DNA from 4 places in the Methylobacterium sp. yr668 genome. Region 4 is predicted to be linked to each of the others. Evidence: riboswitches for the same ligand, from Rfam matches in the RefSeq annotation. Region 4 holds a riboswitch; each other region holds the start of a gene.
What was found. Region 4 has a riboswitch for cobalamin ahead of BM419_RS02985 (TonB-dependent receptor). Riboswitches for the same ligand answer to the same signal wherever they lie in the genome.
Positions count from the first base shown of each region.

Region 1: linked by a shared signal. The riboswitch ahead of BM419_RS30510 (TonB-dependent receptor plug domain-containing protein) and the one ahead of BM419_RS02985 (TonB-dependent receptor) in region 4 are both predicted to bind cobalamin.
Region 2: linked by a shared signal. The riboswitch ahead of BM419_RS14950 (CbtB domain-containing protein) and the one ahead of BM419_RS02985 (TonB-dependent receptor) in region 4 are both predicted to bind cobalamin.
Region 3: linked by a shared signal. The riboswitch ahead of BM419_RS14540 (TonB-dependent siderophore receptor) and the one ahead of BM419_RS02985 (TonB-dependent receptor) in region 4 are both predicted to bind cobalamin.

Region 1 covers NZ_FOZY01000061.1:3,137-6,122, reverse strand. The annotation lists gene BM419_RS30510 (TonB-dependent receptor plug domain-containing protein) at 1-1,343, opposite strand, end outside; cobalamin riboswitch at 1,462-1,671, opposite strand; partial or broken gene BM419_RS30505 (HoxN/HupN/NixA family nickel/cobalt transporter) at 1,769-2,833, opposite strand.
Region 2 covers NZ_FOZY01000010.1:90,601-93,586, reverse strand. The annotation lists gene BM419_RS14955 (discoidin domain-containing protein) at 1-1,193, opposite strand, end outside; cobalamin riboswitch at 1,355-1,550, shown strand; gene BM419_RS14950 (CbtB domain-containing protein) at 1,585-1,767, shown strand; gene BM419_RS14945 (CbtA family protein) at 1,784-2,536, shown strand; gene BM419_RS14940 (DUF1636 domain-containing protein) at 2,529-2,930, shown strand; gene cobW (cobalamin biosynthesis protein CobW) at 2,927-2,986, shown strand, end outside.
Region 3 covers NZ_FOZY01000010.1:8,822-11,807, reverse strand. The annotation lists gene BM419_RS31945 (hypothetical protein) at 1-195, shown strand, start outside; cobalamin riboswitch at 675-868, shown strand; gene BM419_RS14540 (TonB-dependent siderophore receptor) at 1,050-2,986, shown strand, end outside.
Region 4 covers NZ_FOZY01000002.1:101,398-104,383, forward strand. The annotation lists gene BM419_RS02985 (TonB-dependent receptor) at 1-946, opposite strand, end outside; cobalamin riboswitch at 1,231-1,424, opposite strand; partial or broken gene BM419_RS02990 (NUDIX domain-containing protein) at 1,529-1,997, shown strand; gene BM419_RS02995 (RluA family pseudouridine synthase) at 2,140-2,986, shown strand, end outside.

The DNA of each region.
Region 1 (2,986 bases), on a different contig from region 4:
AGGGTCGGCGGCTTGAAGCCGGTGCCGACGCTGCCCTTCAGGCGGGTCCCGGTGCCGGGCACGATGTAGCTCGGCGCCACCCGGTAGGTGGTCGCGCCGCCGAATTGGTCGTTCGCATCGTGGCGGATGTTGGCGACCAGCGCGGCTCCCGCGAACGGCGTGGTCTGAAGCTCGGCGAAGCCGGCGGTGTTGCCGTTGGACCGGTCGATGCCGGTCGTCTCGAAGCGCTCATCCTCGCGCTGGGCACCGAACAGCACGAGGGTGCCGGGTGAGAATTGCCAGTCGCCGCGGTAATCGAACCGGGTTCGTTCACCGAGGTAGGTCGTCGGCGTCGGCGGCGCGAGTGGGTCCAGCGGGCCGGCGAACAGGCGGTCGAACTTGGAGTAGTTCGCCCCGAAGACGTTGTGGAAGCCCGGTACCGGCGTCCACTCGGCCTCGCCCCTCATGATCAGCTGCTGCTGATCGTTGAGGTTCCGGTACGGCAGCGGCACGTACGGGAAGCCACCATCGGCCTGGTCGAGATAGGCACTGTCGGAGAAACGCAGGACGTAGTTGAGGCGGAACTCATCGGTAAGTTGCGCCCCGAGCTTGGTCGAGACCGTCTTGATGTCGGTGAAGGCGGTCCGCAGCGGCACGCCGCGGGGCAGCAGCTCGAAGGGGGTGACCTGGACGGCGGATTGCCGGATGTGGCCGACCGACACCGAGTAGTCGAAGATCCCCTCCGAACCCGATATGTTGCCGAACTGATTGAAGGTGCCGAACGAGCCGCCCTCGACGGTCGCCGTCGCCCGTGCCGGCCCTTCGCCACGTTTGGTCACGACGGAGATCACGCCGCCGATGGCGTCGGCTCCGTAGAGGCCGCTCTGGGGCCCGCGCAGCACCTCGATCCGCGAGAGGTCGTAGGTCTGCAACTGGCTGAAGTCGAAGGCGCGGTTCGGGGTCGAGGGGTCGTTGACGTCGATGCCGTCGATCTGGACCTTCACGTGGTTCGAGTTGGTGCCGCGGATGAAGACCGAGGTCTGGCCGCCGGCGCCGCCGGTCTGAACGACGTTGAGGCCCGGCACCTGCTGCAGGGCATCCGGCACCGTCCGGCGCTGCTGCTCCTGAAGCAGGCGGTCGGTGAGCACGGTGACGCTCGATCCCGTGTTGGCGATCGGCGTTGGCACGCCGGTGGCGGAGACCGAGATCTCGGACAGGGAGACCGCGGCCTGGGCGCCTCCCTGGGCATCCGCGAAGGGCGCGGCGACCTGCTGCGCGAGGGCGGGGATGGAGGCGAGCAATGCGGATGCGGCGCAGGACAGCGCCAGCGTGCGCCGGAGCGCGGAGGGAACGGGACAGGACACGGGACGGCCTCGGGGGACGGCTGTGGCACGTCACCGCGAACGAGGCCTCGGCGGCCGCGTCCTCAAGGGAACCACGGCGCCGCGACACCTCCCAGGACACCCCGCCCGGCAAGCTCCGCGTGTGACCACGGCTGACGGCAGGTCTCCTGGCTCGCGGGTCGTCGCCCTCTCATCGTCTTCCCGGGCGAGGCCGCCCAGTGACGTCGTGATGAAGGACTCGCCGCTTACAGTTGCGGGGGCAGCCGCGGCATCGGTCGAGCCCTCACGGGCGTGGCCTCACCGCGTTCCCTTTTGATCCCCGAGGGGAACCGTCATGCTCAAGCTAGGATGCGATGCGTCTATTCGTCAACGCGCGGAAACACGTTGTTCAGATGTGTGGCATCCTGGACGGGTCGGTCGTTGTCCTGACAGGTGCCCGTGAGTGGTCAGGGGGCATCTGCAGGTCTTACGTCGATACGGTCGAACCCACCGAGGCGGTAGACGAGGAACGACAGGAGCCAAGCCGCCGCGAACAGGCCGACGATGCCGAAGCCAAGCACACCGAAATGGTCGTTGATCGCGGCTACCCGTTGCCAGAACCAGCCCTAGAGGTTGAGCTTGTCCGCCAGGAGGTTCAGCGCCTCCAGCGTGCCGACCACCAGCGCGACAGCCACCGACACGAGGGTGATGGTGAGGTTGTAGAACAGCTTGCGCATGGGCTGGACATAGGCCCAGCTGTAGGCGCCGAGCATCAGCACGCCGTCGGTCGCGTCGACCAAGGTCATCCCAGCGGTGAAGAGGGCCGGGAAGACAAGGATCGTCCAGAGGTCCGTACCCTGGCTCGCCTGAGCGGCCGAGAGCCCGAAGAGGCTCACCTCCGTGGCGGTGTCGAAGCCGAGCGCGAAGAGCAGGCCCAGCGGGTACATGTGCCAGGAGCGCGTCACGAGGCGGAAGAGCGGCCGCAGTATCCGGGCGAGCACGCCCTGGTTGGCGAGCAGCATGTCGAGGTCGGCCTCGACGTAGCGGCCGGTGCGCCGCACCTGCCGGAACGCGCGCCAGACGCCCGCGAGGACGACGAGATTGACGAGGCCGATGAGGATCAGGAAGGCGGCCGAGACGCCGGTGCCGATCAGGCCGCCTAGCTCCCGGTAGCCTTCCGAGGCCGTGATCAGGCTGGTCGCGGCTAGCGCAACCGCAGCCGCGGCCACCACCACGACGGTGGAATGGCCGAGGGCGAACCAGAAGCCGACCGAGACCGGCCGCTGGCCCGCCTGCATCAGCTTGCGCGTGACGTTGTCGATGGCGGCGATGTGGTCGGGATCGACCGCGTGGCGCAGCCCGAAGACGTAGGCCAGCAGCGCGGTCGAGAGCAGGGCCGGCTGGCCTGCGAACAGGCTGTAGGCCCACAACCAAGCGGCGATGTTGGCCGCGATCAGGACGAGGTAAAGCAGCGCGACCCTGCTTCTAATCGAGCGAGGCCTCGCTTCTCGATTGCGAATGGTACCGACCATCACTTCGCTTCAGATGACTGCATCATCGTCCCTCAGCCACAGGCGCGACTTGCCGACAATGGAAGGGGCCTTCAAAAGGTCGCCACCGAGGCTCCCCTTGCTCGCACCAGATGATGCCGACGAATTCTGCCTTGGACGCGGTCCGTCAACGAT
Region 2 (2,986 bases), on a different contig from region 4:
AAGTAGAAGACCTGCTCGACGTGGTCCGAGAGGTGGCAGATCCCCGGCCCGAAGGTCCCCAGCCCGAAGACGAGGTAGCGGCCGTTCACGAGCGCCGCGACGTCGGAGATCAGCGACTCGCTCTGGATCTCCACCGGCAATCCGCGCCGCTCGGCGTACGCCTCCACCTCGGCGATGACCGGGTTCAGTCTGTTCTCGAAGACGAGCTTGACCGAGCGGATCCGACCCTCGGCCATGAGCCGGTCGATGACCATCCGGTAGAACGCGAAGGGCGGCTGCGGATAGTGCGGATCGACCCAGGTGCTGAAGATGTCGCCCGACCGGATGTGGATCAGGAGCTGGTCGTCGGGCTTCACCGGGAAGCTCTTCGGCAGGCCGTTGAACAGCGGCCGGATCACGCTCTGCACGATCGCGCGCGAATCCGTCGGCCCCCGCAGCGCGGTCACGCGCTCGAACTGCGTCGGGTCGAAATACAGGCCCGACAGGAAGTACCCGTCCGACGGCAGCGGCTCGTCCGGCGGGATGAAGGTGATCCCGTCGCAGGTCAGCCGCTCGGTCAGGAAGATCACCTTGCTGCGGTCGACCTTGGGCACCTTGATGTATTTCAGGTTGAGCGCCTTCGCGATCGTCACCGCGATGATGTACTGGACGAGGCAGTTGCCGAAGGCGCCGTTCTCGAACAGCGACAGGCCGACCAGGGCGTGGCTGGCGCGGTCGGGCGCCGACTGGAGCGCGTAGGTGACGTAGACGTTAGCACCGGGCTTCTCGTTCAGGAGCGTCACGTCGAGGCCGAGCATCGCCCGCAGCGCGATCAGGTCGACCGCGGCCTCGTCGGCGCGGATGCCGATGCCGGCGATCCGGGCCGGTTCGGGCGCGGCGATCCTGACCGCGCGCGCCCAGGCCCGCTCGTCGGGGACGATCGCGGCGACGAGGGCGTCCGGGGTCGCGGTCCAGCCAGCGAGGTCCGGCTCGGCCCACGTCACGCCGTCCTGCGAGACCGCCACCGCGACGTCGCCGGGCTCCGCGGGAACCGCCCCCTCCCCCGGCCGCAGGGCGACGGAATGGATCGGGAAGCGGCCGCCGAGGTCGACCTCGAGCCACGTCGTTCCCGTGCCCGCATCGGAGACGATCCGCGGCTCACGGCCGGCCGCGAGATCGACAAGAACCGGGGTCGGATCGTCTGTCGGGGCCATTGGGTCTCCGGGAGTTCAGCGCCCGCGCCGGGTCCGGGCGGGTAGCGGGTGCGGCGGTGCCCGCTCCGGGGCGCGGCCGTCAAGCCCGCCCCGATCGCGGGGCGGGCGCGGGAAACGGCCGCGATCCGGCGCCGCTCCGTTGTGTCCTGGCGGTCATGCGTCTACAACGGCCGGGCGACGGTGCCCCGGAGACGGGGTGAAAAGGGAATGCGGTGAGGGGTTTGAAGCCCCGACTCCGCGGCTGCCCCCGCAACTGTGAGCGGCGAGCGCCCGCCAAGCGCCACCGGAGCGATCCGGGAAGGCGGTGGGCGCGCCGAGCCGCGAGCCAGGAGACCTGCCGTCGCGACAGGATCCCGCAATGCCGCCGGTGGGGCGGCTGGAGACGCTTCTGATGACGACGCAAACCCTCGCCCCCGTCGCCGCCGGCACCCGCGCGTCGGAGCGCCCGATCGCCGTCGCGCTCGCGGCCGTGCTGGGCCTCGGCCTGCTGTTCATGGCGGGCTTCTCGCCGGCGATCGCGCTCCACAACGCAGCGCACGACTTCCGCCACACCCAGAACTTCCCCTGTCACTGACGTCCCCGGACCAGGGATGATCATCCGGCTCCTGTCGGCGGCCCTCGCCGCCGGCTTCTTCGCGGCTGCCATCGTGACGGGCCTCGAACTCACGCTGACCTCGCCGCTGATCGTCGCGGCCGAGCGCTACGAGCAGCAGGAGGCGCCGAACCGGGCTGCCAAGGCGCTCCCGATCAAGGCGTTCCCGATCGTGCTGGCCCATGCCGGGCACGACCACGCCGCGCCCGACGCCGCGCCGGAATGGCAGCCCGCGCCCGGCCTGCCGCGGATGGCCTTCACCGGGCTCGCGACCCTCGTGGGCGGCGTCGGCTACGCGCTGCTGCTCGGCGCGGTGATGCTCGCCTGCGGCCGCGAGCCCACGCCGCAGGTCGGCCTCGCCTTCGCGGTGGCCGCCTTCGCCAGCGTCGCCCTCGCGCCGGGCCTCGGCCTGCCGCCGGAACTGCCCGGCAGCGCGGCGGCCCCGCTCGCGACGCGGCAGGCGTGGTGGGTGATGACCGCCGCGGCGACCGGGATGGGGCTCTACCTGATCACGATACGCCGCGCGCTGATCACGATCCTCGGGGGGCTCGTCCTGATCATCGCGCCGCACGTCGTCGGTGCCCCGCAGGCGCCCGAGGCGGCGTCCGAACTTCCGGCCGCGCTCGCCGCGCAATTCGCCGCGCGGTCGCTCGCCATCAGCTTCGTGTTCTGGATCCTGATCGGGCTGGGGCTCGGCTGGGCGTGGCAGGCCTTCGCCCGCGGCGCGGATCGGGGAGCGGCCCGTGCCTGAGACCGTGCTCTACGTCTGCACCACCTGCCGCCGCCCGGACGACGATCCGGACGGGCCCCGCGCCGGGGCCCGCCTGCTGGAGGCGCTGCGAGCGCGGAGCGGCGGCACGCCGGACCTGCGGGTCGAGGCGGTGGAGTGCCTGTCGGTCTGCAAGCGGCCCTGCACCGTGGCGGTCGCCGCGGCCGACCGCTGGACCTACGTCTACGGCGACATGGATCCGGCCGCCTCGGCCGAGATCATCCTCGGCGGTCTCGTGGCCTACGCGGCGACCCCGGACGGCATCGTGCCCTGGCGCGACCGTCCGGAGGCGTTCCGCAAGGGCGTGATCGCCCGCATCCCCCCTTTCCCAGAACCCCGCCCGGTCCCCGCCGGCACCCTGGAGCCCGCGGAATGACCCTCGTGAACAAGATCCCCTGCACCATCGTCACCGGCTTCCTCGGGGCCGGCAAG
Region 3 (2,986 bases), on a different contig from region 4:
GGCAGGCCGGACCTCCGCTACTGGATCGCACCGCACGGCGGCGCGCGAGCAGCGGCGGCTCTGCTGCTTCTGCTGTCGCGCTCCGTATGCATGCTCGATCAGCCCTTTCTTGAACCCAGCTCGCGAGGAAAGGAGCGTGTGGCACACCTTTCGCCGTTGGCGACGCTGAGTCCGCTGCGTCCATCCTATGGTTAGGGGATCTCACGGTCTTTGTGGCGTCTGAACCTGAGCAGGACAGATTGATGCGCCGATCCTGCTACATGTCTGCCAAGTTGGCGCAAAAAGGTCCCGCAGCTCTAAGCTTTTGGTCGCCTGACGGCAATCCCATCGGTTAGGCCAAATCTTGATCCACCCTGTACGCCGCGAGGAGGTTGTCGAGCAGGTATCGAATGGCACATTGCGGCAACGGCGGCTCGTTCAATCAGCTTGGCTCGGTAGAGCAGGGTCCGCCTTCGCAGTAGGCCTATCTCGAAGCAGCCATTCCTCTTTCGGCCAGCGTCGGTCTCACCAGTAGGCCCGTCGGGATGACTGGGGTGGGTGGTTTCCGGCCAGTCAGCTTTGGAGCGTCAAACTTGAATAGCGGACGTTCGACACTCGCTAAAATGGCCAAGCTAGACAGCCGGCGTGACGGCAGAGCTATTTGGACGCCGTCGTTGACTCACGGGTTCGTGAGGCTGTAGCTGGGCCGTGACGGTTCCCTTCGGGGATCAAAAGGGAACGCGGTGAGGGTGACAGCCCGATGCCGTGGCTGCCCCCGCAACTGTAAGCGGTGAGCCCTTCACCACCATGTCACTGGGTCACCCCGGGAAGACGGTGCGAGGGCGATGACCCGCGAGCCAGGAGACCTGCCGTCAGCCGTGGTCACACGCGAAACGCGTCGGGCGGGGTGTCCTGGCGGGTGTCGAAGCGCTGCCTCGTGAGGCGGTGGCCCAGGCCTCGTTCGCGGTGACGTGCCACTGCCGTCCCGAGGTCCCAGGCCCGTGTCCCGTCCCGCTCCGCAATGGCGGCTTCGCGCATCCGTCGCATCGCTCGCGCTCGTCTCCCTTGGGTTGGCCCCAGCGACCGCCCAGGGCCTACAAGCTGACCCCGCTCCGGCCTCGGTCGTACTCGACCCGCTCTCGGTCGAGGGCAGCTACACCGCCGCCCCCACCTATCAGGTCAAAGATCTCTACAGCGGCACCAAGACGGTGACGCCGCGGCTCTCTCTGCCCCAGCAGGTTGACGTCGTGCCCCAGGAGGTCCTCCGGGACACCGCCGCCACCCGGGTCGAACGAGCGCTCGACTACGTCCCGGGCGTCAACAAGCAGAATGATTTCGGCGCCCAGAACCTCGCGCTCTACTCGGTGCGCGGCTTCGCTACCCAAGACATCTTCTTCAACGGCTTCAACATCGCCCGCGGCTACAACGGCGCGCCGGACACACAGAACGTGCAGTCCATCGAGGTGCTCAAAGGTCCGAGCGGGGCACTCTATGGACGCAGCGACCCGGGCGGCACCGTCAACATTCTGACCAAGCAGCCCGTGGCGCTGCCTTTCGTCGAGATGGGTACCCTGTTCGGGAACTTCGGCACGGCGCGCACCACCGTCGACGCCGGCGGACCGCTGAACGAGGAGGGCACCGTCCTCTACCGGTTCAACGGCGCGCTCGCCCGGCAGGACAGCTTTCGCGATTTCGTCGACGGCGACCGTGTCCTGGTCGCGCCCGTGGTGAGTTGGCTGATTAGCCCAGACACCAAGCTCACCGTCGAGGCGCAGTACCTTCGCAACCGTCAGACCTTCGACCGCGGGACGGTCGCGGTGAACAACCGCCTGGGCCTCGTCCCGCGCTCGCGATTCTTCGGTGAGCCGGGCGACGACTCGGTGTCAGAAGCCGGGATCCTGCAGATCCGCCTGGATCACGCCTTCAATGCCGACTGGCAGCTCAGGGTTGCCGGCCACTTCAACACCGGCAGCCTGACCGGCCTGCAGACAGGCGCAACCGGCCTCCTCGACGACGGCCGCACCCTGCTGCGCGAGTTCCGCCGGCACGACTTCACCTGGGGCGTCGCCATCGGGCAGGCCGAGCTCGTCGGGCACTTCGATACCGGGCCGTTCGCGCACACAGTGCTGCTCGGCCTTGAGCACGAGCGCTACAACAGCACCGAGAACCTGCTGCGCTCGACGCCGCGGCTCGACCCGTTCGCCATCGACCTGTTCAACCCGGTCTACGGCCAGCCCAAGCCGCCCTTCACGCGGCGCTACAGCGCGAGCGAGAACGTCGGGAACACCGCCGTCTACGTGCAGGACCAGATCGCGCTCAGCCCGCAATGGAAGCTGCTCCTCGGCAACCGGACCGACTTCTACAACCAGACCTTCCGCGACAAGGTCGGCAACGAGCGGACGGAGCAGGACCGGACCGGCTTCTCACCGCGTGCGGGTCTCGTCTACCAGCCGCTCTCCTTCCTCTCGTTCTACGGCAACGTGGCGGCCTCGTTCCGACCCAACACCGGCTTCGATATCGCGACCCGACCCTTCGCCCCCGAGACCGGCTTCGGCTACGAGGCCGGCGTCAAGCTCGATCTCTTCACCGGCCTGAGCGTGACCGGCGCGGCCTTCCACATCGAGAAGGAGAACGTCCTCACGACCGACCCGAGGGACTTCTTCTTCCAGATTGCCGCCGGCGCCGTGCGTAGCCAGGGCTTCGACCTGAGCTTCGTCGGACAGGTTACACCCGAGTTCCGGGTTATCGGCGGCTATGCCTTCATCGACGCGGCGGTGACCCGCGACGAGGTCCTGCGGGTCGGCTCGCCGCTGCTCAACATCCCGCGCCACTCGGGCAGCCTGCTCGGCGTCTACGAGGTCCAGGCCGGCGACTGGAAGGGTTTTGGGTTCGGCGGTGGCATCCGCGCGGTCGGCGCGCGCCTTGGGGACAGCGGCAACGAGCGGTTCCGGCTCCCGGGCTACGTGTTGACCGATGCCCTGGCCTACTACCGCTACGAGAACCTGCG
Region 4 (2,986 bases):
ACCACTCGGTCTTGAGCTGGGTCCAGTTGTCGGCCCAGGTGATCTTCGCGTCGCGGACGTTGTAGTTGTTGAACCGGATGAGATCCGGGATCCGTCCCTCGACCAGCGGGGTGCCCCAGTAGCGGGCGGGCTCCTGGTAGCCGAGATCGTGGCTCAGGGTGAAGGCGAGGTCGGCGCTCGGCCGGAACAGCAGGGCGGCGGAGACCGCGAGGTTGCGGAAATCGCCCTCCGGCCGCATCCAGCCGTCGGCGCGGTTGCCGCTGACGTTGAGGCGGTACGCGAAGGTGTCGCCGTACTCAGCCTGGCCCAGCGGGCCGCCGGAATCGAGGGCGAGCCGCGCGACCCCGTCGGTGCCGATCACCGCGCGGGCGGCGTTGATCGGCACGAAGACCGGCTTCTTGGGCACCACGTTGATGACGCCGCCGATGGCGCCGTCGCCGTAGAGCACCGAGGACGGCCCGCGCAGCACCTCGATCCGCTCGACGTTCCACGTGTCGAACGGGAAGGTCACGGTGTTGGCGCCGACGTAGAAGCGGGTGCCGTCGTAGAGCTGCTGGATCGAGTTCGGGCCGGCGAAGCCGCGGGACGTGAACGCGCCGTTGCCGTTGCCGGGCGCCGCGATGGTGGTGATGCCGGTCGCGTCCTGAGTCACGGCCTCGGCGATCGTGTCCTGGCCGCGCAGCCGCGCGGTCTCGCCCGACACGATGTCGAGGCTGGCCGGCGTCTCCAGCGGCGTCAGGCCGAGGCGGCTCGCGGTCCGGTCGGGGGTGCGCAGGTTGAGGCCATTCGGCGGCAGGCGGCTCGGGTCGCCGCCCGCGCCGGCGACGGACAGCTCATCCAGCGTGACCGCCTCCTGGGCAGCGGTCGGACTGGCGAGGAGCGCGAGGAGAACGCCGCAGAGCGGGGCCCGCCCGCCGGGGCGGGAGCGATGGGTCGATGGAGACATGGGGAAAGCGGTCCGTGCACGGCGCGCGCCGGCCCCCGCGTCCTACAAGCATTGTAATAACATTACAATGCGCTCGCTGTCCGGTAGCCTCTGCCCGTGCGGGCGCGCGACGGCGTCCTGCGACAGGGCTCGAGGGGTTCGAGACGGCGGAGACGGGCATGGGGAACGGCGTCGCGGGCGCGCTTGCTGTGGCACGTCACCGCGAACGAGGCCTCGGCGGCCGCCTCCCCTCGGGACTGGCGGCGCCTCGACACCCGCCAGGACACCCCGCCCGGCGCGTTTCGCGTGTGACCACGGCTGACGGCAGGTCTCCTGGCTCGCGGGTCGCCGCCCTCGCACCGTCTTCCCGGGGTGACCCAGTGACGTGGTGGTGAAGGGCTCGCCGCTTACAGTTGCGGGGGCAGCCGCGGCTTCGGGGCGAACCCCTCACCGCGTTCCCTTTTGATCCCCGAGGGGAACCGTCGAACACAGCTTGGCCGTAGCGGGGGCGGGCGTCAACCGTGTGTCCGGTTGTTGCCGTGGATCGGCGCGCTGTGCGCCGGTCCGTTGCGGCCTCGCCGACGACGGGCTAGCACCTGCGGGATGACGGTCTGGCGGCCCCCTGCGGAGATTCGCGTGAAGGCGCTGGGTCTGCCCCGGCGCGGCAACAGCCTGCTCGTGGCCGAGGTCCGCGCGGATGACGGGCGGCTGAAAGGCGTCCGGCCGCTCGGCGGCAGCGTCGCGTTCGGCGAGCGGGTCGAGGACGCCCTGATCCGGGAGTTCCGGGAGGAGCTCGGCGTCACCGTCTCGGTGCTCGGCGGCCCCCCGCGTCGTGGAGAACATCTTCACGCACGAGGGGCAGGTCGGGCACGAGGTGCTGTTCCTGTTCCCCGTCGCCCTGCCGCCGGGGCGGTTCGACGGGCAGGAGCGCTTCGTCTTCCACGAGGATTCCGGCACCGCCTGCGTGGCGCGGTGGTGCGATCTGGACGGGCTCGACGTGCCGGGCGGTCCCGACCTCTTCCCCGCCGGCCTGAAGGCCCGCCTCCGCGACGCCTGGCGCGCGGAGCCCTGACGGACCGGGCCGGCCCACCGCCTTTGCCGCTCGGCGCGGGCGATGCTACAGCCGGGCAATCCCATCGGTCCGGACGTCCGCGACGCCGCGGCCCATGCGCCCGGACGCTCCGTCCGACGCGGAGACGGGTGCCGGCGGAAGCATGACGATACGACCTCCCAGAAGCGGCGGGCCGACGGGGCGCAAGCCTCAGGCCGGCAAGTCCAGCGCCAGCAAGTTCAGGGGCGGCAAGGCCCAGGCCGACGGCCGCGCCCGCACGGGCCCGCGCACCAGCGCCCGCGACGCCGCCGAGCGCGCGGCCCGCAACCGCGGCGAGGATGCCGGCACCCGCGATCCCTGGGGCGCGCAGGCCGCTGCGGCCCCGGCGCCGGCCCGGCCGCCGAAGCCGCGCCGCGACGCCGCCGCACCGCGCGACGCCGCGGCGGGCAAGCCCGGCGGCCGGCCGCCGGCCAAGCGCTCGGCGGCCCCCTCCCCGGCCCTCGCCTCTGCCCCCGCGCCCGGTCCGACCCGGCGCGAGCAGCGCGCCGCCGCCTCCGCGACCCTCGCCTCCGGCGTGCAGACCCTGACCGTCGAGCCGGACGAGGCCGGGATGCGGATCGACCGCTTCCTCACCGCCCGCTTCCCGCTCCTGCCCTTCACCCGCGTGCAGACCATCGTCCGCAAGGGCGAGTTGCGGGTCGACGGCAAGCGCGCCAAGCCGAACGACCGGCTGGAGCCGGGCATGAGCGTGCGCATGCCGCCGCTGCGCCTCGACCAGCCCACCGAGCGGCCGCGCAGCGCCGCCCGCGAGCAGGACGACGCCGCCTTCATCCGGTCGCTGATCCTCTACGAGGATGCCGACATGATGATCCTCAACAAGCCCTTCGGCCTCGCGGTCCAGGGCGGTTCGGGGACGGTCCGGCACGTGGACGGCCTGCTCGCCGCCCTCACGGGTCCGGACGGCCAGAAGCCGCGCCTCGTCCACCGGCTGGACAAGGACACGGCCGGGT